Regions from separate parts of the Kitasatospora sp. NPDC085895 genome, predicted to be linked through region 3. Evidence: riboswitches for the same ligand, from Rfam matches in the RefSeq annotation. Region 3 holds a riboswitch; each other region holds the start of a gene.

Evidence for each region. Region 3 has a riboswitch for cyclic di-AMP ahead of AB0442_RS38430 (hypothetical protein). Riboswitches for the same ligand answer to the same signal wherever they lie in the genome.
Region 1: another riboswitch for cyclic di-AMP. It lies ahead of AB0442_RS10810 (NlpC/P60 family protein); the one in region 3 lies ahead of AB0442_RS38430 (hypothetical protein).
Region 2: another riboswitch for cyclic di-AMP. It lies ahead of AB0442_RS21890 (M23 family metallopeptidase); the one in region 3 lies ahead of AB0442_RS38430 (hypothetical protein).
Region 4: another riboswitch for cyclic di-AMP. It lies ahead of AB0442_RS25630 (peptidoglycan DD-metalloendopeptidase family protein); the one in region 3 lies ahead of AB0442_RS38430 (hypothetical protein).

The regions. Positions count from the first base shown of each region.
Region 1 is NZ_JBFBJY010000012.1:124,726-132,288, forward strand. It holds gene AB0442_RS10800 (NYN domain-containing protein) at 106-1,467, shown strand; gene AB0442_RS10805 (NlpC/P60 family protein) at 1,659-2,687, shown strand; cyclic di-AMP (ydaO/yuaA leader) riboswitch at 3,047-3,235, shown strand; gene AB0442_RS10810 (NlpC/P60 family protein) at 3,246-4,313, shown strand; gene AB0442_RS10815 (C40 family peptidase) at 4,551-5,609, shown strand; gene AB0442_RS10820 (hypothetical protein) at 5,978-6,943, shown strand; gene AB0442_RS10825 (PfkB family carbohydrate kinase) at 6,928-7,563, opposite strand, start outside.
Region 2 is NZ_JBFBJY010000035.1:21,430-28,992, reverse strand. It holds gene AB0442_RS21910 (TetR-like C-terminal domain-containing protein) at 1-561, opposite strand, end outside; gene AB0442_RS21905 (alpha/beta hydrolase) at 561-1,397, opposite strand; gene AB0442_RS21900 (4-oxalocrotonate tautomerase family protein) at 1,547-1,756, shown strand; gene AB0442_RS21895 (YiaA/YiaB family inner membrane protein) at 1,783-2,073, opposite strand; cyclic di-AMP (ydaO/yuaA leader) riboswitch at 2,299-2,461, shown strand; gene AB0442_RS21890 (M23 family metallopeptidase) at 2,469-3,239, shown strand; gene AB0442_RS21885 (hypothetical protein) at 3,316-4,203, opposite strand; gene AB0442_RS21880 (GNAT family protein) at 4,300-4,914, shown strand; gene AB0442_RS21875 (sensor domain-containing protein) at 4,998-5,708, shown strand; gene AB0442_RS21870 (hypothetical protein) at 6,123-6,476, shown strand; gene AB0442_RS21865 (hypothetical protein) at 6,440-7,492, opposite strand.
Region 3 is NZ_JBFBJY010000118.1:520-8,082, reverse strand. It holds gene AB0442_RS38455 (class F sortase) at 1-143, opposite strand, end outside; gene AB0442_RS38450 (excalibur calcium-binding domain-containing protein) at 240-602, opposite strand; partial or broken gene AB0442_RS38445 (GNAT family N-acetyltransferase) at 1,056-1,178, opposite strand; gene AB0442_RS38440 (hypothetical protein) at 2,379-2,663, opposite strand; gene AB0442_RS38435 (hypothetical protein) at 3,014-3,193, opposite strand; gene AB0442_RS38430 (hypothetical protein) at 3,777-5,177, opposite strand; cyclic di-AMP (ydaO/yuaA leader) riboswitch at 5,181-5,354, opposite strand; partial or broken gene AB0442_RS38425 (hypothetical protein) at 5,462-5,944, opposite strand; partial or broken gene AB0442_RS38420 (transposase) at 6,198-6,476, opposite strand; gene AB0442_RS38415 (methyltransferase domain-containing protein) at 6,869-7,563, opposite strand, start outside.
Region 4 is NZ_JBFBJY010000046.1:19,669-27,231, forward strand. It holds tRNA gene AB0442_RS25620 (tRNA-Pro) at 189-262, opposite strand; tRNA gene AB0442_RS25625 (tRNA-Gly) at 427-500, shown strand; gene AB0442_RS25630 (peptidoglycan DD-metalloendopeptidase family protein) at 1,239-2,270, opposite strand; cyclic di-AMP (ydaO/yuaA leader) riboswitch at 2,276-2,438, opposite strand; gene AB0442_RS25635 (DUF6348 family protein) at 2,788-3,621, shown strand; gene AB0442_RS25640 (hypothetical protein) at 3,840-4,034, opposite strand; gene AB0442_RS25645 (PP2C family protein-serine/threonine phosphatase) at 4,471-5,601, opposite strand; gene AB0442_RS25650 (GNAT family N-acetyltransferase) at 5,903-7,162, shown strand; gene AB0442_RS25655 (ribose-5-phosphate isomerase) at 7,198-7,563, opposite strand, start outside.

The DNA of each region.
Region 1 (7,563 bases), on a different contig from region 3:
ACCGGCCGCGCGGGCCCGGGGACCAGAATCGGAGCCGAGGACGTGGTGGACGCAGCGAGCGGGCCGGCCGAGCCGCAGGGGCAGCAGCCCGCCGCGGACGCGGAGCTGCCGGACGCCGCCGGGGCCGGGCAGGAGCCCGCGGCCGGGGACGCACCGTCCGAGCAGTTGGACCGGCCGTTGCCCGAAGGGGTCCGCCGCCGGGTCGTGGGCATCGCCGCCGACGCGCTCGGCGCCATCCCGCCCGGCGAACTGCCCGCGGGACTGCGCCCGTACGCCAAGTTCACCCCGGCCCGGCGCGCCAAGTACGCGGCGACCGCGCTGGCCGCGGCGCTGGACGCGGAGCCGGTCTTCCGCGTCCGGATAGCCGATCGGCTGCGGCTCGGCCAGCCCGACCTGGTGAAGGCGCTGGAGTCCGGCGCGGTGCCGGCCGCCGCCGACCCGATGGACGTGGCCGCCGCCGCCTACCTGCTGCGCCCGGCCGGCTGGAGCCGGCTGGTGGTCGAGGCTGGCGACGAGGTCGAGCGGGCGGACGCCGAGGGCGCCGCCGCCGAGGCCGCCCGGGTGGTGGAGAAGCTGCAGGCCGAACTGACGGAGGTGCGCGCCGCCGCCCGCGCGGACCTGGACCGGCACCGAGCCGAGTCGGAGGGCGTCCGCCGGGAGGCGGAGTCGCTGCGCAAGCGCGTCCGGAGCCTGGAGAGCGACACCCGGCGGGCGCAGGCCGAGGCCCGCAAGCTGGCGACCGAGCTGGAGGCGGCGCGGGCCGCCGCGGCCGCCGAGCGCAGTGCGGCGGACGGCGAGGCCCGGCGGCTGCGGCACCGGATCACCGAGCTGGAGACGGCCGCCGAGGCCGGCCGGCGGTCGGCGCGCGAGGGCCGCAGCGTGGAGGACATGCGGCTGCGGCTGCTGCTCGACACGGTGCTGCAGTCGGCGCAGGGCCTGCAGCGCGAGCTGGCGCTGCCGGTGGCGCAGCTGCGCCCGGCCGACCTGGTGGAGGCGGTCGAGCCGGGCTCGGCCAACCCGCACGACGTGGCGCGCCGCGGTCTGGCGGAGGACGACCCCGCACTGCTCGACCAGTTGCTGGCGATCCCTCAGGTGCACCTGGTCGTCGACGGCTACAACGTGACCAAGACCGGGTACCCGACGCTGCCGCTGGAGCAGCAGCGGATGCGGCTGCTGGGCGGTCTGGCGATGCTCGCGCAGCGCACCCAGGCCGAGGTCACCTGCGTCTTCGACGGACAGGACCTCGACGTCCCGGTGATCATGGCGCCGCCGCGCGGGGTCCGGGTGCGCTTCAGCCGCACCGGGGAGACCGCGGACGAGCTGATCCGCCGCCTGGTGCGGGCCGAGCCGCAGGGCCGGCCGGTCGTGGTGGTCTCCACGGATCGGGAGGTCGCGGACGGCGTACGGAAGGCCGGTGCACGCCCGGTCGCGTCGATCCTGCTGCTCAACCGGCTCGCCCGGCCCTGACGGGCCGTCGGCCCAGGTGGAGGGCCGGGTGGCGGGGTTGTGTCGGGGTGGTGAAATCCAGCGTTCCGCGCCAAGTTCGCCCGGCACGGGAGTGGCGCAGGAGGCGGATCTTCACTAGGGTCTGGCGTCAAACCTATTTTCCGGACGTCCACCCGATCGGGTGAGTCCAGCAGGAAGAAGGAGCTAGTCCCTTGGCCTCCCACCGCCGTCCCAAGCAGCCGAGCCGCGCACGGGTCACCGTGCTCACCGCTGCCGCCGCGACCGCGGTCGCCCTGTCGGCCCAGGCCGCCGCGCACGCCGCGCCGGCGAAGCCGAGCAAGGACGAGGTGAAGGTCCAGGTCGACAAGCTGCTCGAGGAGCAGGAGCAGGCGGCCGAGAAGTACAACGGCGCCAAGGAGCGGGCCGACCAGCTCCGCAAGCAGGCCGACCAGCTGCAGGACCAGATCGCCCGCAGCCAGGAGCAGCTCTCCCAGGTGGCGTCGGGCCTGTCCGCGGTCGCGGCCGACGAGTACCGCACCGGCGGCGTCGACCCGACGGTCGCGCTGATGCTCTCCTCGAACCCGGACAACTACCTCGCGAAGGCGTCCAGCAACGAGCAGGCCACCGACACCCAGGCCTCGACGCTGAAGGGCCTGCGGGACCAGCAGCGCCGGCTGGACCAGCAGAAGCAGGAGGCCGCCGCCATCCTGTCCGAGCTGGACCGCTCCACCCAGGTCCTGAACGACGCCAAGTCGGAGGTCCAGAAGAAGCTCTCCGAGGCCCAGAGCCTGCTGAGCACGCTGACCGCCGCCGAGCGCGCCGCGGTCCTCGGCACCGACCGCGCCTCGCGCGGCGACAGCCGCTACGACCTGGGCAGCCTGCCGCCGGCCTCCGGCTACGCGGCCACCGCGGTCGCCGCGGCGATGGGCAAGCGCGGCACCCCGTACGTCTGGGGCGCCACCGGCCCGAACTCCTTCGACTGCTCCGGTCTGATGGTCTGGGCGTACGCCAAGGCCGGCGTGTCGCTGCCGCGCACCTCGCAGTCGCAGGCGAGCGTCGGCGCCCGGGTACCCTCCTTGGCCGACGCCCAGCCGGGTGACCTCGTCATCTACTACTCGGACGCCCACCACGTCGGCATGTACATCGGCAACGGCCTCGTCGTGCACGCGCCGCACACCGGCGACGTGGTGAAGGTGATGGACGCCGACACCCTGCCGATCAAGACGATCCGCCGCGTCTGACCCTCCGGTAGCAATTCGGACATAAGCCTCACCTGCGGCGTTTCTGATGCCGCATGACACGCCCGGGCGCGTCGTGATCACCGTGTGATCTCCGACACGCCCGGGCGTCGCGTTTTGTCCGCCGACGGGTGACATCGCGTCAGCCGAGCGTGGATCGCCGGTCACCGGCGGTCGCAATCACATTTTCGCGACAACATTTCCCCGTCGTTTTTCTGACAAGGATTTGAACGGATCACGGATCGGTTACTAGGGTCATCCCCACGGATCACCGCACAGTGGTTCGCCCAACCCGGGCGACGGCGGTGGTCGCCGCCGAGTCCGCGACGCAGCAGGACGGTCCCGACCGTCCACGGGGAGCCCCTGCGGGGGTGCTGTCGAACGGAGCCGGGGAACCACGTTTCCCCCGGGGTGAATCGGCGTCAGGTCGGCCGCGCCGGCCGGGCCGCGGTCGGACCGCGGACGGGCGGGTGCGGGCGTGAGGCGTCGTAGGGCAATGCTTCCGGCCCGAACCCGTCAGCTCACCCGGTAGGCGGTGTGAGGAAGAAGGAGTCCGCCTTCGTGGCGTCCCATCGTCGTCCCAAGCCCGTCGGCCGTACCCGCGCCTCGATCCTGACTGCGGCAGCCGCCACTGCGGTGGCCCTCTCCTCGCAGACCGGCGCGCACGCGGACCCGACCCCCACCAAGGAGCAGGTCGCGGCCCAGGTCGACCAGCTCAACGAGCAGGCCGAGGCCTCCAACGAGGCCTACCTCGCGGCCGAGCAGAAGCAGCAGGACCTGCAGAAGCAGGTCACCCAGCTGCAGGACCAGGTCGCGCGCCAGCAGGCGGAGGTCAGTGGCGTCCAGGGCCGCCTCGCCGAGGTCGCGGCCCAGCAGTACCGCGACGGCGGCATCTCGCCGACCGTCCAGCTGATGCTCTCCAGCAACCCGGGCGAGTTCCTGGGCCAGGCCGGCGCGGTCAGCCGGATGAGCGCCACCCAGGCCGACACCCTCAAGTCCTTCAAGGCCGAGCAGGCCAAGCTGGACGGCCAGAAGGCCGAGGCCGAGCACAAGCTCGCCGAGCTGGACACCAGCACCCGCGCGCTGAAGGCCAAGAAGGAGGAGTTCCAGGACAAGCTGGCCAAGGCCAGCGCCCTGCTGAACACCCTCACCCAGAAGGAGAAGGACGACCTCGCCGCGGCCGAGGCGAAGGCGGCCTCCGCGGCCAAGTCCACCGCGGACCGCGCCTCGCGGGACACCGCCCGTCCCGACCTCGGCAGTGCGGACGTGCCCTCGGGCTCGTACACCGCCAAGGCGATCGCGGCCGTAAAGTCCGCGCTGGGCGCCCCGTACGTGTACGGTGCGACCGGCCCGAGCACCTTCGACTGCTCCGGTCTGATGCAGTGGGCGTACGGCAAGGCCGGCGTCTCGATCCCGCGCACCTCGCAGTCCCAGGCCGGCGCGGGCACCAACATCGGCACCAACATCGCCAACGCCAAGCCCGGCGACCTGGTGATCTACTACAGCGACCAGCACCACGTCGGCATGTACGTGGGCGGCGGGCAGGTCATCCACGCGCCGCACACCGGTGCGGTCGTCCGCTACGTCTCGGCGACGGCCATGCCGATCTCGGCGATCGTCCGGGTCTGACGGCCCGTCCGGCGGCTCCCCGCGGGCCCGGCCCCCCTGTGGGGCCGGGCCCGCGGCCGTTGCCGCACCGGCGGCCCCGTCGGCAGAATGTCCGATTGAAGGTCAAATATTCGGTGCTGGCAGGGTTTGGACTAGCCCGGCCGGACTCGCTAACGTCTGCCCCCGGATGTCCGCGAGGACGCCCGCCCGACCCGGGCGGCGGCGGCCGTCCGTCCGCAGGAACGGAGCCGCCGCCGCATGTCCGCGCACCGACGCCCCCAACTGCCGGGCGGCCACACCCTCGCCCGGGCCCTGGTGCTCACGGCCGCGGCGACCACGGCCGTCGGCGCCACCGTCGGCACCGCGGCCCACGGCGCCCCCGCCGACCCCGGGCGGCGGACGGCCGACGTCCGGGCGAAGGTCGACCGGCTCTACGAGGAGGCCGAGCAGGCCAGCGAGCGCGCGAACGCCGCGGGGGAGGACCAGAAGCGCCTGCAGACCGAGGCCGGCCAGCTGCAGGACCAGATCGCCACCGGCCAGGAAGAGCTGAACGGGCTCTACACCGACCTCGCCACCGTCGCCGCCGCCCAGTACCGCGACGGCGGGCTCGACCCCTCCGTCCGCCTCATGCTGGAGTCCGACCCGGCCGGCTACCTCACCCGCGCCCGCGCCCTCGACCAGGCCGCCAGCCGGCAGAGCGACACCCTGCACCAGGTGCTCGACCGGCAGCGCCGGCTCGACCAGCGCCGCGCCGAGGCCACCGCCAAGCTCGCCGAGCTGGAAGAGGTCCGCCGCTCGCTCGCCGACCACAAGGACGAGGTCCGGCGCCGGCTCGGCGACGCCCAGCGGCTGCTCGGCGGCCTCACCACCGACGAACGCGCCCGGCTGGCCGCGGACGACGCCGCCGACGCGGCCCGCAGCGCAGCGCACGGCACCGACCGGATCGACCTCGGCGACCGGCCGCCCTCCTCCGAGCGCGCCGCCGCCGCCCTGGCCGCCGCGATCAGCCGGATCGGCTCGCCCTACGTCTACGGATCCACCGGCCCTTCCACGTTCGACTGCTCCGGTCTGATGTACTGGAGCTGGCGGCAGGCCGGAGTCACCCTGCCGCGCACCTCGCAGGCGCAGGCACACGCGGGGAGGCGAGTCAGCCTGTCCGAGGCGCGACCGGGAGACCTGGTGATCTTCTACAAGGACATGCACCACGTCGGCATGTACGCCGGCGGCGGCGTGGTCGTGCATGCCCCGTACCCCGGAGCCCGGGTCCGCTACGAGAGCGTCGCTGCCATGCCCGTCAGCGGGGTGGTGCGGGTCTGAGCGCCTTCCACCGGCAGCCCGGCCCGTCCGGCGGGGAGGCCGAGCCCCTGGTCACCGACCTGCCCCGGCGCGCCGCGGCGGGCCGGTCCGCGCTGCCCGCCGACGGCCGGATCTCCCGGCGCACCGCCCTGCTGCTGGCCGTCGGCGGCCTCGCCCAGCTCTCCGCGCCCCGCGCCCTGCCCGCCACCGGGGACCGGGCCGGCCTGTACCCGCAGGGCGCGCCGAGCGCCGGCGTCCGGGCCCGCGTCGAGGACCTGCTCGCCACCCGCGCCCGCGCCCTGCTGCGCGCCGACCGGTCCGCCCTGCTCGCCGGGACGGCCCCCGCGGCGCGGGCCGCACAGGAGCAGGCCGCCGTCCGGGCCGCCGCCGTGCCCTTCTCCGCCGTCGAGTACCGGATCAGCGGCGTCACCGAACCGGACGCCGACGGGCGGATCATCGTCACCGCCGGCCTCGCCCACCGGCTGCGCGGCGTCGACCAGCACCCCGCGGTGCTCTCCCGGCGGCTCACCTTCGACCGGGGCCCGGCCGGCTGGCTGCTCTCCGCGGACGAGCCGGACGGCAGCGCCGCCCTCTGGGACCTCGGCGAGGTCCGGGCGGCCCAGGGCGAGCACTGCCTGGTGCTCGGCCTCGGCACCGCCGAGGAGCTCGCCGGGCTGGTCGCCGTCGCCGACAAGGCGGTGCCCGCCGTCTCCGAGCTGTGGGGCCGGGAGTGGCCCGGCCGGCTGCTCGTCCTCACCCCGGCCACCGAGCCGCAGTTCGCCCGGATGCTCGACGTCGCCGCCGGCTCCTACCAAGGCATCGCCGCCGTCACCGTCGCGGCCGGCGGCGAGCCCGCCGCCACCCCCGCCGACCGGATCATGGTCAACCCGGAGGCCTTCCGCGGCCTCAGCGACCTCGGCCGGCAGGTCGTGATCACCCACGAGGCCACCCACGTCGCCACCCGCGCGGCCACCCGCAGCTGGACGCCGCTCTGGCTCTCGGAGGGCGTCGCCGACTACACCGGCTACCGCGGCGCCGGCCGCACCGCCCGCCAGATCGCGCCGGAGCTCGCCCGCGACGTCGCCGCGGGCCGGGTGCCTACCGCCCTGCCGGCCGACGCCGACTTCGCCGCCGGCGCCGCCGGCATCGCCCAGGCCTACGAGCAGGCCTGGCTCGCCTGCGAGACGGTCGCGCACCGCTTCGGACCGCAGCGCCTCGTCGCGCTCTACCGGGCGGTCGGCGCGATGGGCGACCCCGCCCGGCTGGACGGCGTCCTCCAGGCCGAGCTCGGTCTGGACCTGCCCGCCTTCACCAAGGCCTGGTCGGCCGAGCTGGTGCGTCAGCTGCGCCGCTGAGCGGCCGCCAGGCCCGCGGCGAGCCCCTCGCCGTCGATCAGGGCGCTGTGGGTGCCCGCCGCGGTGCAGGCGTGGGCGCCGGCCACCGAGCCCGCCAGCATGCACGCGTCCACCGGCCGGCCCGCCAGCCAGCCGGCGAGGAAGCCGCTGACGAAGGCGTCGCCGGCGCCGTTGCTGTCCACCACCGGCACCCCGGGGTCGACCGCCGGCACGTGCCGGACGGTGTCGCTCCCGCGCTCCAGCAGGTAGCTGCCGGCCGCGCCCGCGGTCGCGACCACCAGCCGCGCCCGGCCCCCGTCCAGCACCGAGCGCATCACCTCCTCGTGCCGCCCGGGGCAGCCCGCGGCCGAGAGGAAGACCAGGTCGGAGCGGAGCGCGTAGTGCCGGTGGTGCTCGTTCTCGCCGTCCCAGGCGTGCAGGTCGGTGGAGCTGGTGGCGCCGAGCCGCTCGATGTCCGGGTGCATGTCCCGGTTGACGTTGGTGATCGACAGGTGGACGTGCCGGGCCCGCTCCAGGAACGGCAGGTAGAAGGCGGCGGGCAGCCGCAGGTCGGCCGGGTGCCGGCCGTCGTAGAAGGAGAACCGCAGCCCGTCGGCGTCCACCAGGTTCACCCCGCGCGG
Region 2 (7,563 bases), on a different contig from region 3:
CGGCCAGTCGCGCAGGCCCGCGACCAGCACCCCGGTGAGCCGCTGCCGGGTGGTCGCGACGTCCTCGGCCAGCCGGAACCCGCCGGCGGTGCTCAGCGAGGCGAAGCCGTGCGCCGCGGCACGGACCGTCCGGGTGGCGTGGATCAGCTCGGAGCCGGCCAGCCCGTACCCGCGCAGCACCGCCAGGATCACCTCGACCAGCCGGCCGGCCGCCGCAGTCGACGCCGGGTCGTCCTGCGGCGCCTGCGGCAGGGCCGCGTAGCGCGACGGGTACTGCACCGCGTAGTCGACGTAGGCGTCGATCAGCGCCGCGAGCGCCTCGTCGCCGCCGCGGCCGAGCACCGCCCGGGACAGCCGTTCGGTCAGCTCGTCGGTGACCCGGACGGCGATCAGCCGGCGCAGTTCGGCGAGACCGCCGGTGACGTGCTTGTAGAGCGAGGGGGTGGCCACCCCGGCCCGGCCGGCGACCGCGGCCAGGGTGAGGGCCTCCGGGCCCTGCTCGTCGACGAGTTCCAGCGCGCGGTCGACGACGGCGGCGGGGGTCAGTCCGGCCCGGGGCATCAGGCGACCTCGTTCACTTCGGCCAGGAAGGGCAGCAGGGCGTCGGCGGTGGCCTGCGGGTACCCGGCCATCGGGTAGTGGCCGCCGCCCTCGATGATCACCATACGCCCGCGCAGCGCCGAGGCCTGCCGCTCGGCGAGCGCCGCCGGGTCGGGGAAGTCCGGGTCCCGGCTGCCCATGACGACCAGCGCCGGGCACCGCACGTCCGCGCCCCAGCCGGTCGGCGCGGAGTCGCCGCGGACGTAGCCGCGGACCGCCCGGCGGCGCCCCGGCTGCTTCAGCGCGGCGACCAGCCGGGCCCGCTGGGCGTCGAAGTCCGCGGGCCGCGCGGTCGGGAAGTAGAACTTCTGCGCGGCGCCCCACAGGCCGGGGAACCAGGTGACGGCCGGGCCGAGCAGGCCGACCACGGCCTTCTGCAGCAGGTTCGGCGGGAAGTTCTCGAAGAAGGCGTCGACCAGGACGATCCCGGCGACCCGCTCCGGTGCGTCCGCGGCGACCCGGACGACGGTGGCGCCGGTGTACGAGCTGCCCACCAGGACGGCGCGGTCGATGCCCAGGTGGTCGAGCAGGGCGCGGACGTCGCCGGCGATCGCGGTCGGCGAGTAGTCGTCCCACGCGGTCGAGGACTCGCCCATGCCGCGCAGGTCCATGGTGACCACCCGGTGTCCGGCGGCGGTGAGCAGCGGGTGCAGGTGCCGGTAGGCCGACCGCAGGTCGAGCATCCCGGGCAGCAGGACGACGGGGGTGCCGGCGCCCTGCTCGGTGTCGTCGTACGCCAGGCGGCCGCCGGGGACGTCCAGGTGGCGGGTCTGCGGGGCGTGCTGGGTGTCGTTCACGGCCGGCCTCCTTGGCCTCGCTGACGCGGCTGATTGCCCGTAGCCATAAAGCTATTGCTAATAGCCTTAGCCGTCAAGGGCGGCGCGGCGGCGCGTGCCGGCTGCGGTAGCTTTCGGCGGACCGCGGGAACCGAGAGACCGGAGGCGTCATGCCCCTCATCACCGTCAAGCAGCTGGCCGGCCGCACCGAGGAGCAGCGCGCCGAGATCGCCCGCGAGCTCACCGCCGCCTACGCCCGGGCGACCGGCACGGACCCGGAGAAGGTCTGGGTCGTCGTCGAGGAGATCCCGGCCGGGAACTGGGCGGCCGGCGGCGAGACCTTCGCCGCCAAGCAGGCCCGGGCCGCCTCCGCCGGCTGACCGCCGCGGGCCGGGCCCGCGGGGGTTCAGAGGCTGTCGGCCCGGAACGGGTCGTGCTCGGCCAGCAGCTTGTCCAGCCTGGCCTGGTCCACCCGGGACACCAGCTCCCCGGCGTCCTGGCGGTCGCGGACCACCTTGGCCAGCGTGAACGAGGACGTGATCACGTACAGCAGGGCGACCGCCAGGAAGGCGCGCATCCAGGCGTCCACCGGGAGGCGGGCGATCCCGATCGCCAGGGCGGCCGTGGCGAGGGCGAAGGACAGGACGGCCTGCACGTAGTAGGCGGCCGTGGTGCGGGACTGCATCGGTGCGCTCATGCCTTGCAGGGTCCCGGAGCGGGCACCGGCCCGCATGAGTACGGATACTCACCCCGAGGGGGGCGATCACCCTCCGTCAGGGACTGATTCACAATCCATGGCAAATCGCCCATCCTGCGCGTAGCCCTTACGAATCCACCGTCGCAGACGCTTGGAATCAAGGCGTGCCTAGCATTAACGTTTGATAACGCAGCGCGGTCGGCAACGCCGTACCGACACGGCACCGTGCGCGTGTCGCTCAATCCCGCGGCTGCCTTCGCCGGTGGTCACGGGAGCCGGGGAACCACCTTCCTTGGGGTGAATCGGCCGGGCCGGTGGCCCAGCCGTAGGAGACCTTCCTGCTCCGAACCCGTCAGCTAACCCGGTCGGCGAGGGAAGGAAAGGAGTGCGCCCCCGTGGCGTCGACGCACTCGGCGGACTCCGCCGCCGCAGCCACCCGGCTCCTCGACCACCCCTGGGAGCAGGCCGACCAGGCCCGCCACCGGATGCCCCGGCAGACCAGGGGCGGCAGCCCGCTGCTGGGCGTCACCGCCACCGTGGCCGCCACCCTCGGCGCCGCCGGCATGACCGCGGCCGCCGCCGGCCCGGCCGCCGCGGCCGAACCCGCCGTGAGCGCGCCCGACCAGGCCGCCGACTCCGCCGACCCGGGCCTCGCCCTCTTCGCCCGCATCCAGCAGCAGGCCGACCACCGCACCGCCGCAGACGAGGCCGCCCGCCTCGCCGCCGCGCAGGAGGCCGAGGCCCGCCGCGCCGCCCAGGCCGCCGTCGAGGCCACCGCCCTCGCCCTGCCGACCAGCGGCTACACCCTCGGCGCCCAGTACGGCCCCAGCGGCCACTGGGCCCACCTGCACACCGGCCTCGACTTCCAGGCCGCCACCGGCACCCCGGTCACCGCCGTCGGCAGCGGCACCGTCACCTCGGCCGGCTGGGCCGGCTCCTACGGCTACCGGATCGTCGAGACCCTGCCCGACGGCACCGAGGTCTGGTACTGCCACCTCAACCGGCTCGCGGTCACCGACGGCCCGGTCGAGCGCGGCACCGTCCTCGGCACGGTCGGCGCCACCGGCAGCGTCACCACCCCCCGCCTCCACCTCGAGGTCCGCCCCGCCGGCGGTGCCCCCGTCGACCCCCTCGGCTGGCTCCGCTCCCACGGCGTCCAGCCCTGACCGACACCCCGGAGGCAGCCACCCCAAGGGCTGCGACCTCCAGGGGCAGCACCTCAGGGGCGCTGCCCCGCTTCGCCTACTCCTCGTGACCTTCCCGGCGGGCTGCCGCGTAGGCCTCCAGTTCGGCGGTGCCGGGTTCGGGGGCCAGGTCGGGGTACTCGGTGAGCAGCAGGGCCGGCAGTCCCGGGACGGTCCACTGCCCGCACAGCCACAGCGCGACGTCCGCCACGACCTGCTCGAAGTCCTCGAACTCCCCCCGCAGCTCGTACGGCATCGGCTCGCCCTGTGCGGTCAGCGCCGCCAGGTTCCGGTAGCTGCGCTGCATCAGCCCGTACTCCAGCAGTCGCCGCGCCCCGTCCGTCGCCATGCCGATCGACAGCAGATGCGCCTCGCCCCAGCCGAGTGCGGCGTCCGCCCCGGTCATCGGGTCCAGTGCGCCGCCGTCGACCAGGGCCGCGTACGCCGCCGCCCGGTCCTCGGGTTCCAGGGCGCGGAAACCGTCCAGCCAGGCCCGCACCGCATCGGTGTCCGCGGTGTCCACCCCGTCCGCCCGCAGCAGCAGCGTGTAGAGCCGGGGCCAGGTCAGCAGCTGCGGCCGCCGCAGCAGCGTCCCGAGCAGTTCGCCCTGCCATTCCGCCTCGGCGTGCAGCCGTTCCTGCCGCTTGGCGTTGAGCCGCCGGGCGGCCCGCTGGTGGTCGATCAGCAGCCGGACGGTCTCGCCGTACGCGCCGGGGTCGCCCTCCGGCTGGACGTACAGGTGGAGCCGTTCGTGGAGCAGTTGTTCGACCACGGCGGAGCCGAGTTCGGGCCAGCCGTCGTGGAGCGGTGCGCCGCCGAGTTCCAGCAGGGTCAGGACCTGCTGGGCGGCCTCCTCCGGCACCGGGGGCAGCGCCTCGGCGTCCGCCCAGGCGAGCAGGGACCCGGCGCGGGTACGGGGGATGAGCTGCAGGTCTTCGTCGTCCACGCCGGTACCGTAGCCGGTGCGGGGTCCGGCGCGCGGCACCCGGGCCCGCCGCGGGCCGGGGGTGCGGCCGGGCCGGCCGGGGTAGGGTCGGCGGCCATGACAGCCGAACAGGTCCGGACGGACCGCCAGGTCCTCCTGGTGGGACCGCGCCTGGCGATCCGCGAGTTCCGGCTGGCCCCGGAGGACGTCCTCGCCCTGCACGCCGTCCTCGGCGACCCGGAGGCCGTCCGGCACCTCGGGTACGAGGTCTGCGACGAGGAGGAGTGCGCCGATCAGATCGAGCTCTCGCTCGACGAGGCCGAGCAGGACCCGCGCACCGTCTACCAGCTCGCCGTCGCCCCGGCCGAGCGGGACGGCGGGGACCCGCCGATCGGCCAGGCCGTCCTCGAACTCGAAGGCACCCGCGCCGCCTCCCTCGGCTGCGTGCTGCGCCGGGACACCTGGGGAAACGGTTACGCGGGCGAAGTCCTCGCGCTGCTCTGCGGGTTCGGCTTCGGGACGCTCGGTCTGCACCGGCTCGCCGCCCGGGTCGCCCCGGAGAACGCCGCCTCGGTGCGGGTGCTGACCCGGGCCGGTTTCCGGCCGGAGGGCCGGATCCGGCACGACCTGCTGGTGCGCGGGGCGTGGCGGGACTCGCTGCTGTTCTCGCTGCTGGAGGACGAGTGGGTGCGGCCCGCCGCAGCACGGGGGTGGGGAGAACCCCACCCCTGAGCCGCCGGTGGGCCGGATTACCCCGGGCGCCCCGCTCCGGCACCGTGGAGTCGTCAGTCCGAACGGACACCGAGGGGCCACAGATGACCACCGCACCGCTGCACCAGACCGCCGCGCCGTACCCGGGCGACGTGCCCGCCGGGCGCCGGCCCGGCTTCCTGCGGGCGCCGTTCGCGGCCGCCACCTACCGGGAGGTCGGCTTCGTCCTCACCGGCCTGCCGATCGCGATCGCGGCCTTCGTCGTCGCCGTCGCCCTGTTCTGCACCGGGCTCGGCCTGCTCGTCACCGCACTCGGCCTGCCGGTGCTGGCCCTGCTGCTCGTGCAGGCACGGGGCTTCGGCGCGCTGGAGCGGCACCGGGCCCGCGTCCTGCTCGGCACGCCGGTCGCCGCGCCCGCGCCCGTCGTCCCGAAGCGCACCGGTTTCTGGGGCACCGTCACCGACCGGATCGCCGACGGCGCGGGCTGGCGTGCGGTGCTGCACCAGGTGCTGATGTTCCCCTGGGCGGTGCTGAGCTTCGCCGTCACCGTGACCTTCCTGGTGACCGGCTGGGTGGTCGCGCTGTACCCGCTCTACCACTGGGTCTTCGCCCGGTACACCGACTGGCCGGGCTACCGGGTGTACGACTTCACCACCGACGCCGGGCGCCACCACGAGCTCTACGTCACCACCCCGGCCCAGATCGCGGGCGTCTGCGCCCTCGGCATCGTGCTGGTGCTGCTCACCCCGCAGCTGGTCCGCGGGCTCACCGCGGTCAACCGGCTCGCCGCCCGCGGCCTGCTCGGCGGCCGCTGAGCCGACTGCCCCTCAGGGTGCGGCCCCCACGGCCCCGGCAGCCCGGATGCGGGCCTCCGGAGGCCGTGGTCCGATGAGCCGTACCGCGCCCGGGCCATCGCCCCGGTGCACCGCCCGTCCGCGAGGGAGCCGCCGTGCTGGTGACGTCCCGTCCGCTCGACGAGTACTGCGCCTCCTCCGGCCTCAGCCGGGCCGTGCTGCGCGGCCTGTCCGGTCCGCTGCTGGACTGCCCCGGGGGCGCCGCCGTGCTCGCCGACCTGGCCCGCGCCGGCCGGGACGCCGTGGCAGCGCAGATGTGCAGCACCCCGCAGCGCTACCCCTCCCCCGCCACCTCCGGTACGACAAGTACCTGCGCAGCTGGGACCGGCCCGGGAGCTGTTCACGGCCGACCGGGCCGCCCACCCCCACCGCTACGTGGCCGCCGCACTGCCCCGGCTGCCGTTCGCCGACGGCACCTTCGCCCTCACCCTCGGCTCGTACCTGCTGTTCGCCCACCCGGACCGGTTCGGCCCCGACGACCAGCTGTCGGCGCTGCTCGAACTGGTCCCGGTGACCGATCCGGCCGGCGAGGTCCGCGTCCACCCGCTGCACGACGGGGAGGGCAGGCACTGCCGGCACCTCGACGGGCTCCGGGCCGCGCTCGGCCGGCACGGGGTGGCCGGCGAGATCACCGTGCGGCGTGCGGCCGGACAGGACCGCCGGGTGCTGCGGCTGCGGTCCGTCCGCCGCCGTCAGGGAGCGGCCGGACCTTCGGGGGCCTGCACCTGAGGCGGGATCGCCGGCACCGCGGCGATCTGCGGGCCGCCGGCCGTGCCGGTGTCCCGGCCACCGCCGTCCGGGCCGTCCGGGCCGTCCGAACCGCCCGGGCTGCCGCCGCCGTCGGGCGCCGGGGCGGGCACCCGCCGCAGCACCTCGTCGGCGACCGCCCGCCGCCGCGAGTCCGGCGGCACGTTCCGGGTGTTGCGGACCTTGTAGGCGACGGCCGCCCGCAGTGCCGCCCGCTGCTCCGCGGTGAGTTCGGGGCCGCCGAGCATCGCCTTGGCGGCGAGCAGGGCCTGCAGCAGCTCGAAGGGCGACAGGTGCCGGTCGATCGCCGAGACCACGAGGTCCAGGTTCTCCGGGTCGGGCTTGCCCTGCAGCAGGGCGAGCGCCTGCACCCGCAGGCCCTCGACGCCGGTCTCGAAGAGGTCCCGCACCTGCCGGGGGCTGAAGTTCAGCGACCGGGCGGCCAGCACCGTCTGGTTCACCGAGTCGGCGAGGGTCTGCCGGTCGGCGGCGGACAGCGCCCGGGCGAGCAGCAGCCGGGTCAGCAGCCAGCCGGCGAGGAAGCCGAGGACGGTGAAGTACACCGAGAGGGCCGCCGCGAAGCCGGCCGCGCCGGGGCCGCCGCCGACCGCCGGGGCGAGCGCCTCGCCGAGCTCCCTCAGCCGGCGCGGCAGGGTGCCGATCTGGGTGAGTCCGGCACCGAGCAGGATCTTGGTCAGCCAGTCGGAGACCTGCTCCAGATTGGTGTTGGGGGCGTAGCTCGCGGTCGAGGTCGCGGACTGGTCGTCCGGATGGGCCGCCGCCCCGCTGGTCAGCAGCTTGGGGATGCCGAAGAGGAAGCCGAGCAGGCCGCCGCCGACCGCGAACGTCGCCGCGACCACCAGGCCGCCGCCGAGCGCCCGCACCCCGTGCTCGCTCGCCAGGGCGTACAGCACCAGGCCGACCAGCCCGGCGCCGACCACCCCGGCCAGCCCGATCCGCACCGCCGGCACCGGCTGTCCGCCGCGCTCCAGCTCCACCCGAGCCACCCCCGCCCCCGGTCCCCTGTGGTCCGCAGTGACTGTAGCGGACGGGCCGGTCACTCCGGGAG
Region 3 (7,563 bases):
GGTACAGGCGCGATGGCCTCGGAGGCGGTCACCCAGGCGGCGGCCGCCAGGAACAGCGCGATGACCACCAAGACCATCGGCACGAAGACCGCGCCCCGCCGACGGGCAGGCACGGTCTCAACCGGCTTGGCATCGTCAGACACACCGCCCCTCACTCTCGTCATCGGTCCACGGTTCGGTCTCGGCGCAATGGCCGGACATGGGGCCGCAGCCGCGGCCCCATGTCCAGGAGCGGGTGGTCAGTTCGATCGGCCACCCAGCCGTCGGCGCGCAATGCCGGCGCCGCCGGCCACGAGCACGGCCCCGCTCGCCAGGCCGGCGGCGACCAGGAGGCGCGTGTCATCCCGCGCGGGGCCGGTGCCAGCCGACACGCCGCCGACGGGCACCTGCAGCGCCGCTGCGGGGACGGACGCCGGAGCGGACGCGGCCGACGAGCTGCCGGCGGCCGGATCTGCCGTGACGGCATGAGGCAAGGCCTCGCACGCGATGCCGTCGTTGTCTGCGTCCAGGTTGCTGGGATCGAACGGGTCTGCATCGAACACCGCCTGAGCCTGTTCCTGGGTGGAAAAGTTGGAACAGTCGAAATCTTGTGCATGGGACATGCCGGCCAGCGGGAGGCACGCACCGGCGGCGAGGACTGCGGCACTGAGGGCAACACGGAGACGCATCACATGACCCTTACCTTTAGTAGTCGAATCATCACTAAAGGTATGAAGACTCGGTCGACGCGCCACTCGACACCAGGCCCTCCGGCAGCGTTCCACCCTTCTGGCCACTGTCAGCGAGAGATCGCATACGAGGCGACCAGGCTACTCCGGCCGAGTTAACGTCCAATGCCAACCCAAGACCACGCCGCCCGCTCCACACCCTGGTCACCCTCCCTCCCGGCGCGCTGGCCGAGGAATGGTTGCTCACCGCGTGCGCGGACCGCGGCATCGCCCTGCGCGGCCTCACCGAATCCACCACCAGCCTGCGCCGGACACCCCGAACGGCCTGCTGATCGGCTTCGCCGCTCCTCCGACGACGGGTACCCCGGGGCACTGGACGCCCTGTTCTCACTCCTCGCCGAGACCAGGTAGCGGCAGGACCGGCTCCCAGGTGTCCACCGCGAAGTCCAGCGTCATGCCATGGCGCTTGTCCAGGCCCAGCGCGCCACTGCTATTGGCGGTGTCTACGCCTGAGGCTGCCCCCGCCCTTCCCGGCCTGTTTGGAGGCCGTTATCCGGTCTGTCTGGCGACCGGACCGGGCACCGAGGTCAGCACCACAGCGCTGGCAGGCCAGTGTGTCGGTGACGGATCGTAAGGTCGGGCGATGACCACCACCGACCCACCCACCAACTGGCCCGCACCAGGCGCCCTGCCTGACCCGTCGGTGCTGTTCGCGGGACCAACTGGGCGTCGCTGGAGACCGCGACCGGTACTGTCAGGAAGCTGCCCCGAGTACTGATCCGGCTGCTCGAGCCGGGCCCGGAAGACCCTCGACGCCCTCGAACCGGTACGGCACCAGAACACCATCTACGAGGCCACTCCCGCGACCGCCCTGTTCGTCGCGGCGCTCCTCGCCCGCCGCGCGACACAGCACGGCGCGGAGGGCGACGGCGTGCTGCTTCTGGCATGGCTCGCCTACGACTCCGACGACGCGTGCGTCGCAGCCGGCAACCGCTACTTCGACCGGAACCACCTGGACGGCTACCCGGCCATGGCCGCGCTGCGTGCTCTGCACCCGATGCTCTACCGGGCCGTCTCACCGTCCCTCGACCACCCCAACGCAGCCGTTTGCGACACCGCACTGGCCGCAGCCCTCGCCATCGCCGAACATCCCCGCCCCAGCCCCACACCGAGACGACCTCGCCCACCGAGCCCGTCGGCTCCTCCTCACCAACGACATCCGGTGGCGCCGCCAGCAGGCCCTCGACGCCTACGCGCCTGGGAACACGACACCACTGCCCTAGCCAGTCCCGGCAACGACGACCGAAACCCTTGCACCAGAGACTGCTTTCTTGACGTGAATCCACCACCCCGCCCTTCTGACAGTCCCGGCAGCGCAGCGGCCACCTGCCCATCACCAGCACGAACTGCAAGTAGTACGCCAGGCGTTCCTCCCCACCACGCTCCGAACCCCCGAGGGCTGGCGGTGCGGGAGAGGGGGTGGTGGCGAACTGGGCGAAGCCGCGCCAGGTGTCCACCGCGTACGGCGCCGACACCTCCTCCACATCCCCGCCAGCCGGGCTGGGCCGCCCGCGTCCGGTGGGCCGGCGGCACTGGCCGCGCCCGCGGGGTCCGCTGCCGTATCGGCCAGCGATGCGTCGGCCCCTGGCGCGTCGTCCTGGGCGGCCGGGAGGGTGCCGGTGAGGGCAGGGGTGCGCGGCTGGTGGGTGTTCACCACAGTTCGGCTTCCTTGTGCGCGTCCCACAGTCCCAGGCCGGTGTAGGGCGGGGGGTAGCGGCCCGGGCCGAGGTCGTCGTCCCAGCCGTCGTCGTCCGTGTCGTCCTCGGGGTCTTCTCCGTCGTGGCCCGGATTGTCCGGGGTGTTCTGGCTGGGATCGCTCCAACGGTCGCCACCACCACTGTCGTCGTTGTCCTCGGGCCAGGGGGCGACGGGGTCGAAGCCGTGGCCGGTGTCGTCGTCGGGGTCGAGGAGACCGTCCGGGCCTTCGTCGTCCACGAGGCCGTCACCGTCCGGGCCGTCAGCGGCAACGGCATCGGCGCCCTCGGCGGTGCGGGGATCGACACCGTTCGGGCTGCTGCCGGTTTCGGGGGGCGTGTCCACGCCCGGGGCGGAGCCGCCGCCTGCGCCTGCTCCTCGCCCGCTCTGCCTGCCCTGCTCTCGCCGGTCTTGGCGGTGCCGCCACGCGTGGGGCAGCCGGTGGCGGTGTCCGGCGTGGACGCCGTGCTGGTGTTGGTACCGGTGGCAACGATGGCGGCGGCTGGTGGGTGGGTGGTTGTCCGGCTGGGACTGGCGTCCGGTGTTGAGTGGGGATGCGGGCGGGCATGGCGTGGGTGAGGACGGCTTGCTCAGTGGGGTGGCGCCTCCGGATTCAGCGCGGCGTTGGAGGTCGTCCAGGGCGTGGGCGAGGTCGGCTTCCCGTGCTCTGGGCTGGGGGAGCGGTGGGTGAGGGTGGTGCGCAGATGGTGCCAGGTGCGGTCGTCGAAGGGCTGGTGGACGTGGTCGCGGTGGATCCAGGGGATCTCCACTAGGCCGTCGGGGTGGTCGGGGAGGCGGATCCAGATCTGGCGCAGGTCGTGGGGGTTGTGGTGGACCTCCCATCGTCCACCGCGTGCCGTGACGGTCGAGGGCTGGCCGCGCCAGGGCCCCAGCAGGTCGGCGTCGTAGGTGCGCTGTTCGAGGCGATCCCGTGGTCGTGGATCGTCAGCCAGCGCACCAGCTGCAGCTCGAGATAGTCCCGGCCGGTGAAGGGGAGGGGGACATGGCCGGCGACGGCGACGAGCGCGTCCCACATCTGCATCGGCGTCAACCGCACCCTCGGCAGCGCCGGGTGGCGCAGGCCCTGGTGGGGTCGGTGGTGCCAGTGGACGAGCCACTCCTCAAGGAGGTTCTGCAGCTGGGGGGACGCTGTAGCAGCCGCCGCGACGGAGCTCGTCCGAGTGCTTCGAGGGACGTCCCACCGGACTTTCCCTTCCTGGAACGACAAGGGCCAAGTGACAGGGGGTGCCCGCATCGCGGGGCAATGCCCAGGTGTGGTGTGGCGGTGTTCGTGCCGGTGGGGGCAGGGGGCGCCGGTGTTGTTTCCGGCGCCCCGGGAGGATCACCTTCGTGTCAGGGGGTGGGTACGGGCATTGTCGTGAATGCGGTGTTCAGGCTCTGCCACATGGGTTTGGTGGCGGGGAGCATGTCTTCGGCGTAGTTCCACCAGAAGTACCCGCCCGCGTAGTAGGGCAGGTCGATGTGCAGGCCGTAGTAGTAGTTGAGGAGTGTTGTGGCCTGGTCCTGGGTGGTGGTGGTGACGGGGTTGGGCAGGCCGATTTCACCGAAGGCGAGTTCGGCGTTCGGATACAGCGTGTGCAGTTGCTGGAAGTAGGCGGTCCAAGTGGCCGCGCTCGGCCGGATGTCGTTGCAGTCGGCTTCGTAGTAGCTGAGTGTGACGTAGTCGAGGCCGTTACGCATGTCTGCGGGCACGTACTGGTTGGTGAAGGCGATCGGGTCGAGCTCGGAGGGGCCGTTGCCGCAGCCGATGTCGTAGTAGAGGGTCAGTGCGGTGCGTTTGCCGGCCGCTTCGACCTGGCTGTAGGCGTCGGTGATCTTGGCGGAGAGGTCGCTGTAGTTGCCGGTCCAGTTGCCGTTGACCTCGTTGCCGATCTCCCAGAGGTCGACCTGGTCGCCGAAGGCGTTCAGGTACTGGGCGACCCGGTCGTGGTAGGCCTGGGCGGAGTAGTCCTTGATGTAGGAGGAGTCGAGGATCTCGCCCATGAGGTAGCTGACCGGCTGGAGTTGGTTGACCGCCTGGGTGTACTGGGAGGGGTTCACATTCTCGTCGAAGACGATGCGGGTGGTCGGCTTGTGGGACAGCCGCTTCGACGAGTCGACGATGGCGGAGAGGTTCGAGACGTCGTCGACGGTGACGCCGTACAACGGGGCGGGCAGCTCCCTCATGCCTGCCGGAGCCTGCGTGGCGGTGGGCGCGGGGAGCGGGGTCGGGGTGCTCGACGTTGGTGCCATGGTGGGTGTCGCGGCCGTGGCCGTCGGGCTTGGTGTTGCCGAGGCGGTCGGGGAGGCCGCCGTGGCGCTCGGGGCCGGTGCGGGGATGGATCCGTTGCCGACGGTCAGTGTGCGCGCGGGCAGGTTGTGCCGGCTGCCTGCAAGGTCGCGCCAGTAGCCGAACTCGGAATAGGTGCCGGCCGGCAGGGCCAGCGCGCCGGTGGTGATCGACACACCCTCCGGGCAGATCCGGACGGAGCGGGCCGCGCCGGGGAAATCGGTGCGCTTGCCCGCGAGGTCGCGTACCGAAACACCCAGGGTGTCGGCGGTGAAGCAGTGCGAGGAATGTACGGCGAGGGTTGCGGTGGCGGCGGTGTCGGCCGCCACGGCGGTCGGGCCGAGCTGGTCCTGAACGACTTTAGGGCCATTGCTAGCGGCCTGTGCGTGGCCGACAAGAGGGATGGCCAGCAGGCCGGCAGCGGCCAGCGCGCCGATCCGGACAGGAGTGGCGGTAAAACGCATGGGCGGGTCCCTCTGCGACGCCTGCGAGGTGAGCTGTCGGGTTCGGGCCGCATGAGGTGGCCCGGCCGCCTGTGGAACGGCTTCACCCCTAGCCAGGGCCGACCGTGCGCGCGCGTGCGGGGGCCGAGGCGTCCTACCTGGTTCCCCCGCTCCCGTCCGTACCGGTGCTCGATCGACCGCCGACGGGTAGACGGGACTCGGCGTCCCGGCAGCGGGTCCGTCTTTCGGCGGACGACGTGAAGCAGGCTAGCAGGAGACATCGTGTACGAGTCAACGCCCCGCGTCGGCTCGGTCAGCCACCCGCGCGCTGTCAGGCGCTTCGCCTTCGACCGCAACGCCTCGATCTTCGCGGGCACCGGGCCCAGGCCGAAGCAGCCGGCCATTTCCTGGCAGGTCAGCGGGCCTTGACCGAGCCGGCCCCGGTCCGCGAGAGTCTGCACGATACGCTGGTAGTCCGCCGACAGTGCCGACCGGGCCAGACCCGCACGCCACATCGGCACCACCGACTTCGGCTTCGCCGCCTGCGAAGATGCAGGCAGCGCGGGCGGTTCACCGCGATCCGACGGCTTCTCGGCGACGTCCGGGCCGGCGATGTCTCCTTCGCCCGGGGACAGCACCTTGCCGACGCGTGAACGGGCAATCACCCACTCGTTCTACTCCCGCTCGGCCGCGACCAGCTCGGCCTGGTCCGCCTCCTCCCGCAGCTCGTCCACACGACGGCGAGCGGTCAGCTCACGCTGTTCCAGCAACCCCACGACCGACGGCATCCCCCGAGCTCCAGCAGAGCGACGACACGACACGTCACCACTCCCCGAGACCGCCGACCCCATGCCTGAACAGTGGAAACGCACTCCTCAAGCCTGGGCTACCGCAGTCCCGCCGAGTACGAGACCGTCCTCGCGGCCTGACCACCACAGCGATGGTGTCCGTCAAAGCGGAGCAAGCTCAGTTTGACGTTGTGACCTGCCTGCTTCTCCGCCTCGATGAACGGGTGCACCGTCACCGGGTCTCCTTCGCGAAGAAAGCCGTGGCCCGCTTGAGGATGTCCACGTCCTCGCGCAGGCGGCGGTTCTCCTGCCGCAATCGGGCCAGTTCCTCGCGCTCGTCGCTGGTCAGGCCGTCCCGCTCGCCGGCGTTGACCTCGGCCTGGCGCACCCAGTCGCGCACCGCGGTCTCGGTCAGGTCGAAGTCCTTCGCGACCTGACCCACCGACCGGTCGCCGCGCTGGCACAGGTCGACGATCTCGGCCTTGAACTCCGACGTGAACGAGCGCCTGGGCCTCGGCTTCTTCTTCCCCATGCTCTCCATGATGGACATCATCCTTCCGAGGCCGAAGCCCCTGATCAGGAGTGTCCGTCAAAGCGGATCAAGCCCAAACGCAGTCTGGTCCCCTGTCGCCGTCCTCGCGTCGGCCCGTGCCTGCCCGGGCGATGCCTGCGCGTCCAGCGACAACTCGCGCCGCCACGTTCGTCATCCTCAGCACGGCTCAAAACGTACCAAACGCGCTATATCGTTCGGCCGTTCTTGGGCGAAGCGGTCGGCCTCAGTGTGTCGAGTCAACGGAACCCGCCGGGACCTGCGAGGGCCGTAGACCAGCCCACTGGCGGGACGCCGTCCTGCGCGGACGGCACGTCCTCGATGGGTGGGCGGACGAGACACGCCCCGGGTGGGCTGGGCGATGTGGAGGCCTATCACGTGGGTCGGTCCTCGGTTCGCTTCCCGCGGATGGCCCATGCGCGGGCGGTGAAGGGGATCGATCCGTCGGGCCGTGTGGGCGCGGTCCGGCTGAGGGTGTCGCGCAGCAGATCCCGGGTGGTGGGGGTGAGGGTGGCGACGTATCCGGGGGCGGGGCCCTGTCCGCCGAGGAACGGCACCCAGAACTCGTCGAAGCCGGCGAAGCTGGTGGGCACGTCGATCGCGTCAATGCCGACCTCGGTCAGTCCCGCCCGGGTCCACAGGGTGTGCAGCCGGTCCCGGCGGCAGGCGGAGAAGCGGCGGCCTTCGTCCAGTGGGGCGGCCGCTGGGTCCACGGTGACCGCGGTGTCCCAGAAGAAGCGCAGGAACGCCATGCCCTGGGTGTAGTCCCACACATAGGCGGCGACGGTTCCGCCGGGCTTCACCGCGCGGGCCGCCTCGGCCACCGCCACGGCCGGGTCGGGAAAGAAGTTGAGGGCCAGTCCGCTCACTGCCACGTCACACGCCCGGTCGGGCACGGGCAGCGACAGGGCGTCGGCCACCGCGAATCCGGCCGGGGCGGGAGCGGCGGTGGCGGCGGCGGCCACGAAGCTTTCGGACCGGTCCACCCCCAGGATCAGCCGTGGCTGGCAGCGGTCGGCTACGGCCTCGGTCAGCGCGCCCGTCCCGCAACCGACATCGAGCCACCGCA
Region 4 (7,563 bases), on a different contig from region 3:
CGGGCGAGACGGGCGATGGGCGATTGGGGCTGCATCTCCCGTACGGGGGTGGACGGTGAGCGTGACTCCTCGCCCTCGGGCGGCTGCCGCCTGTGTGCATGCCACAGGTACCACCGCCATCGGCCCATCCTACCGGTACCACGAAAGCAACAGGGCCCCGCCCGCCTGACGAGACCCTGCCGAAAGCGTCGGGGTGACCGGATTCGAACCGACGGCCTTCCGCTCCCAAAGCGGACGCGCTACCAAACTGCGCCACACCCCGTAGTGCCGAAAGAGAGAGTACACGCCGGTCCGGGCCCCCTCGCCGTAATATCAGCAGGCACAGGAGCGAAAGCGGTGTGCATTCGGCCGACCCGACCAGGTAGGCTGACCCCCGTCCCCGAGGCCCGCACCGGCTGAGGGGCGACGTGCCGTCAACGCACGTACGCGGGCGTAGCTCAATGGTAGAGCCCCAGTCTTCCAAACTGGCCACGCGGGTTCGATTCCCGTCGCCCGCTCCAACACGAAGGCCCCAGCTCAGCGACATGATCGCGGAGCTGGGGCCTTCGTCGTCCGTGGCACTCCCGGAGCACCGCGCCGCGGGCTCGGGTCCATGGCTCGAAGGCGACGCGACTGCCGCACCGTACGGACTGCTCCCCCGGCGCGCAGCTCATTCGGCGCCACGGGCGGTGACCGCACGAAGAGGGCCCGACCTCCCGTTCGGCGAACGTGCACGGATCCTTGGGAGAGGTCTCGGCGCACGAGGTGCGCAAGGTGGTGCAACGGTTGCCGCACTCCGCGGCAACCTGCCGACGGGCACATGCCAGAGAGCGGTCGTACGCACAGCCGCGAAGACGCTCTTCGCACCGGGTCCGCGGAACCGGACGTCGCGAGGACGACCCGGGTGGCGTTCGTGGCGCCGGTCTCCGGGGTCGTCGTCGATGGGGTTTGGCCGGTCAGCCCAGGTGGTGGCGGGTGACGGCGGTGGCGACGGCGAGCAGGACGGCGGCGCGCTTCGCCCCGGTCGGCCGTTCGGGAACGTTCTGCCGGTCGGGGGCGTGTTGCCCGCCGTACCGGGGAGCCGCGCCGGCGCGGCGCGGGAGCGGTGAAGTGCCCGTGCGGCACGGGAGGTTGGGAACGGCCGAGGCCCGGCCCGGGATCACAGGATCCCCGGGCCGGGCCTTCGGATGCCGCGCGGTGTGCCTCGGCGGCGCTGCCTCGGCAGGGTTCGCGTCAGCGGAGCGCGTCAGCGGTGTGCGTCAGACGCGGACACCGTGGGCGGCGAGGTACGCCACCGGGTCGATGTCGGAGCCGTACGACGGGGTGGTGCGGACCTCGAAGTGCAGGTGCGGGCCGGTGACGTTGCCGGTCGCGCCGGAGAGGCCGATGATCTGGCCGGCGGTGACGGTCTGGCCGACCGAGACCTTCAGGGCCGAGAAGTGGGCGTACTGCGAGTACTTGCCGTCGGCGTGCTTGATGACGACGTTGTTGCCGTAGGCGCCGCCCCAGCCGGCCTCGACGACGGTGCCGGCGGCGATCGCGTGGATCGAGGTGCCGGTGCTGACGGCGAAGTCGACACCGGTGTGGTAGCCGCTGGACCAGTTGGAGCCGGCCTTGTGGTACGGGGTGCCCAGGGAGGCGGCGACCGGCGCGACGTAGCCGGAGGCAGCGGCGGCGGGCTTGGCGGCCTCGGTCTTCGGCGCGGCCGGCTTGGCGGCCTCGGTCTTCGGCGCGGCCGGCTTGGCGGCCTCGGTCTTCGGCGCGGCCGGCTTGGCGGCCTCGGTCTTCGGCGCGGCGGGCTTGGCGGCCTCGGTCTGGGGGGCGGCCGGCTTCGGCGCGGCCTGGACCGGGGTGCGCTTCTCGGAACGCGAGGCGGCGGCGTCGGACTTCTTCGTCTCGGCCTGCGGGGCGGCGGCCTGAACGGCGTGGCCGCCGACGGTCAGCTTCTGGCCCGGGAAGATCAGGTTCGGGTTGCCGCCGATGACCTGCCGGTTGTCCTGGTAGAGCTTCTTCCAGCCGCCGTCGACGTGCTGCGCGTTGGCGATCTTGGACAGGGTGTCGCCACGGACGACCTTGTAGCTGGCGTCGGCGGCCTGAGCGGCGTCGGCGGCCGGAGCGGCGGCGGGGGCCTCGGCGTGCGCGGCGGCCGGAGCGGCGGCGGCCGGAGCGGCGGCCGGGACGGCGCCGTGGGCGCTCGCGGCGGAGGCGGCGGTGACGGGGATGGCGATGGCGGCGGCGGCCACACCGGTGGCGACGGCGACGCGGGACAGACGGGTGCCCAGAACGGACATGGGGGTGTTCCTCTCCGACGCCTGCGAGGTGAGCTGTCGGGTTCGGGCGGGGAGTTCGCCCGGTCGCGGAAATGACGCGACTTCACCCCAAGCCGTCCCGGATCACCGGGTGCGGCACTTACCTTGGGTCCCCCGCTCCTGCCGTGCACGGAAGGGTGCGTGACCCCGGACGGCGGCAGGACTCGGCGTTCCGCCCGGTGGCCCGCCCGGCCGGTGTGGCCGGGCAGGCTCCGAGGAAAACCGATGGGCCCCTCCGGAGGCAAGCTCCCCGTCCCCAACGGCCCCCCGGGGCCCTCGCGGGGGTCACTCTCCGCCCGCCGTCGGTGGGCGGAGCGCAGTCGCCGCAGTGACCGTACGTGTCCGGACCATCAGCAGTCAGGCAAATCGGACACCCCGCGTGGCTGCCCGCTCGCGGCCCGGCACGGATCATGGCCCGCCCGGTGACGCTGGTCACCCGGGGGGCCGATAGCCTCGCTCCCGAACGGTGTTCGACCCCTTTTCGAGCGAGGAGCCCCGGGTGCGCGCGCAGTCCAGGCTGGATGTGATCCAGCGCAGCGTCGTCCGGGAGATGGCCCGGTTCGGTCAGCGGTTCACGGTCGAGGGCAGTGTGGTCCGCGGGCCCGGGACGACGGCCGTGGCGGTGCGGGAGCACCCGGGCGAGGGCGGCGGCGCGGGGCACGTCGACCTCGGTTTCGCCTTCGACGTGGGGCGGGCGGACGGCCCGGTGGTGTGGGACTGCACGGCGGGCCTCGGCCGGACGGAGGAGGAGCGGCTGGAGAGCGCGGTGCGGATGTGGGCGACCACCACCGCGGCCGCGGTGGTCGAGCTGCAGGAGGGCCGCGGGGCGCACGGCGACCACGTCCGCGCGGCGCGGTTGCCGGGCTGGCGGGCCGTGCAGGGGCCGGCCGCCGTCTTCGGCTTCGACAGCGAACGGCTGTCGGAGTGGCTCGCCGGCCACCGGTTGTTGCCGGAGCTCGCCGGGGTGCTGGCCCCGGAGCTGGCTCCGGACGGTGCGGAGCCGGCCGTGACAGGTGTGAAGCTGTTCCTGGGCGGCCGGGCGGGCGAGGACGTCGCCGAGGTCCGGGTCAACGGCGCGGTGTCCGAGTCCGCCTCGGCGGCGCTGCGCGCGCTCGGCTGGCCGCGCGGCGAACGGCTGTGCTGGGCACGGCTGTTCGTGCTGATGGTGCCGGAGGGCCGGCCCGTCGGGGAGGCCCCCGCGGCAGTCCGCTCCGCCCCCGTGGACGCCGGCGGCGCCCGGCCCGCCGGGGCCGTGGGGAACACCGGGATCGCCGCGCCCGCCGCGCGGCCGGGGGTGCTGGCCCGCTGGCGGCGGGCCCGGGCCGGGCGGTAGGTCCGGACGGCCGGACGGCTCACGACGGCGGTCGGCCCGGGTCTGGCGACACCCCCGGGGCGGACGGGCACGACCGGCTCGGACGCCACGGCCGGACCGGAGTCGGAACCCGGCCCGCGAGGGCGGAGTCCGTCCCGCGAAGGGGACTTCGGCCCATCGGAACGGACCACCGGAGCGGAGTTCGCCCGCCGGGGGCGGAGTCCGGCCCGCGGGAGGGGTCAGCTCGCGACGGAGGAGATGGTCTTCGCCAGCTGGTTGAGGAAGTCCTGGATCGGCCGGGCGGCCGTGGACTGGCTCACCATGAAGCCGAAGAGTGCCGCGATGATGGCGTGGCTGGTCTTCAGCTGCTTGTTGCGGATGAAGATGACGACGATGACGCCGAACAGGAACAGCGCGGAGACGGAGAAGGCCACCCGGACTCACTTCCTCAATCTGTGGCGGGGGTTCGTGCTGGAACCCCGTGTCGGAACCGGACCGCGGCCTGCGCCGACCGTCCCTGGCACGAGTCGACCGATCCCGCCGCCGTGGAGGCGTCCGCGGCGCCGGTGACGCCTGCTGTCTGCCGCACCTCTCGCCCCCCGTCCCCCGAGCATCGACCAGCCCACCCGGACTCAGTGTGGTCGTTCGTGCTGCCTGCGTAAAGGACTAGCCGGGAGCCCGGAGCGAAGATCCTGCCATGTGAGACGAATTTCCGCCGACCGAGACGATAGCCGATGTCTCCTGACGAACCGTCGGCGGGGGCGGGGTGGAACGCGCCGGAACGGCCGATCGACAGGCCCGGGGCCCGCGGTCCGCAGGTGAAGAGGTTGTCAGGATTGGCCGAAGATCACTCCCGGGGGTTGACAGGCGCTACTGCCGCCCCACCAGCAGCACGGCGCGGTCGTCGTTGACGTCCTTGGCGACGGTCTCGATGAGGCGGCCCGCGGCGCCGCGGAAGCCGTTGACGACGAGTCGGTCGGCCTCGCCCATCAGCCGGTCCATGCCCTCGGCGAGGTCGCGGCCGGGGATCTCGACCATGCCGTCGGTGCACAGCATCAGCACGTCCCCGCTGTCGAGCCGGCCGCGCAGGCCCTCGAACTTGGCGCCGTCGTAGATGCCGAGCAGCGGGCCCTCCTCGGACTCCTTGGCCTCCCAGGCGCCGGTGCCGCCGTGCCGCTGCATGCCGGGCAGGTGGCCGGCGGAGAGCAGTTCGTACTGGCCGGTGTCGAGGTCGAGCACCAGGTGGACGGCGGTGGCGAAGCCCTCCTCCCACTCCTGGCGCAGCAGGTAGCCGTTGGCGGCGGGCAGGAAGTCGTGCGCGGGCAGCGAGCCGAGCAGTCCGCCGAAGGCGCCGGAGAGCAGCAGGGCGCGGCTGCCGGCGTCCATGCCCTTGCCGGAGACGTCGGCGAGGACGACCTCCAGGGTGCGGCCGCCGGGGCCGGTGCGGGCGGCGACCACGAAGTCGCCGGAGAAGGACTGGCCGCCGGCGGGGCGCAGCGCCATGTCCGCGGACCAACCCTCGGGCAGCCGGGGCAGCTGGCTCTGCACCCGGAGCCGTTCGCGGAGGTCGAAGAGCATGGTGCCGCCGCCCCGCCAGGGCACGCCGACCCGGCTGCGGAACTGGGCGAGCAGCAGGCCGGCGACGCCGACCGCGCCGACGACCAGGGCGGCGCCGGGGGTGACGCCGTAGACGTAGGCGTCGGGGTTGTCGCTGGCGACGCGTTCGCCGGTGTGGATGAGAGATTCGGTGGAGAGGCCGACCGCGGCGGCGGCGTAGAGCAGGACGAGGGTGCCGGGGCGCAGCAGCAGGGAGCCGGCGAGGACGGGGAGCACCAGGGAGGTGGGCGGCACCCAGGCCGGGATCCAGAGGTTGAGGACGACGAGCAGCGGGACGGCGGCGAGGAAGAGCGCGAAGGCGAGCCAGTCGGGGGCGGCGCCGCGGAAGTAGTCGACGCCGGTTCGGCGCACGGTGCGTCGGGCCCGGCGGAGCCTCGTGCGCAACCGGGCCGTCACGGGCTCCCTGGCCGCGCTCGCGGTGGGGCCCGTCGCAGTCGTCCGGGGCGGGGTGCCCTGCGTGCTGCCAGCCATGGGGTCCGACCTTATCCACGGTTGCGGGTCGGCGTCGACGCCTGCGCCGGGGCTGCGCGGGCGCCCGGGTGTTCTGCGGCGGGTTTCGGCCGGGTGGCGGGAGTGCGCCGTCGTCCGCACTCCGGGGGCGCATGCCGTCGTCCGGGCGCCGGTGGTGACGGCGCGACGGTAAGTCGGTCGCACACGGCCGGCGCCGGGTGCGAGGGTGGGCGGCATGACGACAGGTGACACCGGCGCGCTGACGGTCCGTCCGCTCGCCGCGGAGGAGTGGGACGGCTGGTACCGCCGGTTGGAGGTCGCGTTCGGCGGTGAGGAGGAGTCGGCCGAGGAGCGGGAGCTGTACCGCTCGCTGACCGAGGTCGGGCGTTCCCTGGTGGTGTGCGACGGTGCGGAGCCGGTCGGCGGCGGCGGTGCGTTCAGTTTCCGGATGGCGGTGCCCGGCGGGGCGGTGCTGCCGGTGGCGGGCGTCACCATGGTCGGCGTGCTGCCCACCCACCGCCGGCGGGGCGGGCTGACGGCGCTGATGCGGAGGCTGCTGGACGACGTGCGGGCCGCACGGGAGCCGCTGGCGGCGCTGACCGCCTCGGAGCCGGGCATCTACGGCCGGTTCGGGTTCGGGCGGGCCACCTGGCGGATGGCGGTGAAGGTGCCCTGCCACCGGGTGTCGCTGCCGGTGGCGGAGAACCCGGCGCTGCGGTTGCGGCTGGCCGACCCGGTGGAGGCCTCGCCGGCCTGCGAGGAGCTGTACGCCGCGCTGGTGCCGGGGCGTCCGGGCCGGCTGGAGCGGAGCCCCGGCTGGGAGCGGCACCCGCTGCTGGACGTGCCGTCCTCGCGGGGCGGCTTCTCGCCGCGGCAGTGCGTGCTCGCGGAGGACGCCGGGAGCGGCCGGCTGCTCGGCTACGCCCGCTACTCGGCGAAGGTGGACTGGTCGGCGGCGGACAACGCGGCGGGCCGGGTGAAGGTGCGGGACGTCGAGGCGCTGACGCCGGCGGTGTACGCGCGGCTGTGGCGCTTCCTGCTGGACCTGGACCTGGTGGACACGGTGGAGGCGGGGAACCTGCCGGTGGACGATCCGCTGCTGCACCTGGTGTCGGACGTGCGCCGGCTGGAGCCGCGGCTGAGCGACGCGCTGCACCTGCGGCTGGTGGACGTCGGGGCGGCGCTGGAGTCGCGGGGCTACGCGCAGCCGCTGGACGTGGTGCTGGAGGTGGCGGACGGCTTCTGTCCGTGGAACGCGGGCCGCTGGCGGCTGCGCAGTGCCGGTCCTGGCCGGGCGACGAGCTGTGTCCGCACCGGGGCGCCGGCCGATCTGGCGCTGGACGTCCGGGAGCTGGGGTGCGCCTACCTCGGCGGGGAGACGCTGGCGGCGCTGGCCCGGGCGGGTCTGGTCACCGAGCTGCGGGAGGGGGCGCTGGCGCAGGCGTCGCGGGCGTTCGCCTCGGACGTGGCGCCCTGGCTGCCGCACGGGTTCTGACGGCCCGTGCGGCCCAGGCGTCTCGGAGGGGTCGGTCAGCCCTGGGGGTGGTGGGCCGGGATCGGCGGGAGCTCGCCGGTGGTCTCGTACTCGCTCAGCATCTCGATCCGGCGGGTGTGCCGGGCCTCGCCGCTGTACGGGGTGTTGAGGAAGATCTCGACGAACTTGGTGGCCTCGTCGAGGGTGTGCATGCGGCCGCCGACGGAGATGACGTTGGCGTTGTTGTGCTCGCGGCCGAGGGCGGCGGTCTGCTCGCTCCAGGCGAGCGCGGCGCGGACGCCCTTGACCTTGTTGGCGGCGATCGCCTCGCCGTTGCCGGAGCCGCCGATGACGACGCCGAGGGCCTCGGGGTCGGCGGCGGTGCGCTCGGCGGCGCGCAGGCAGAACGGCGGGTAGTCGTC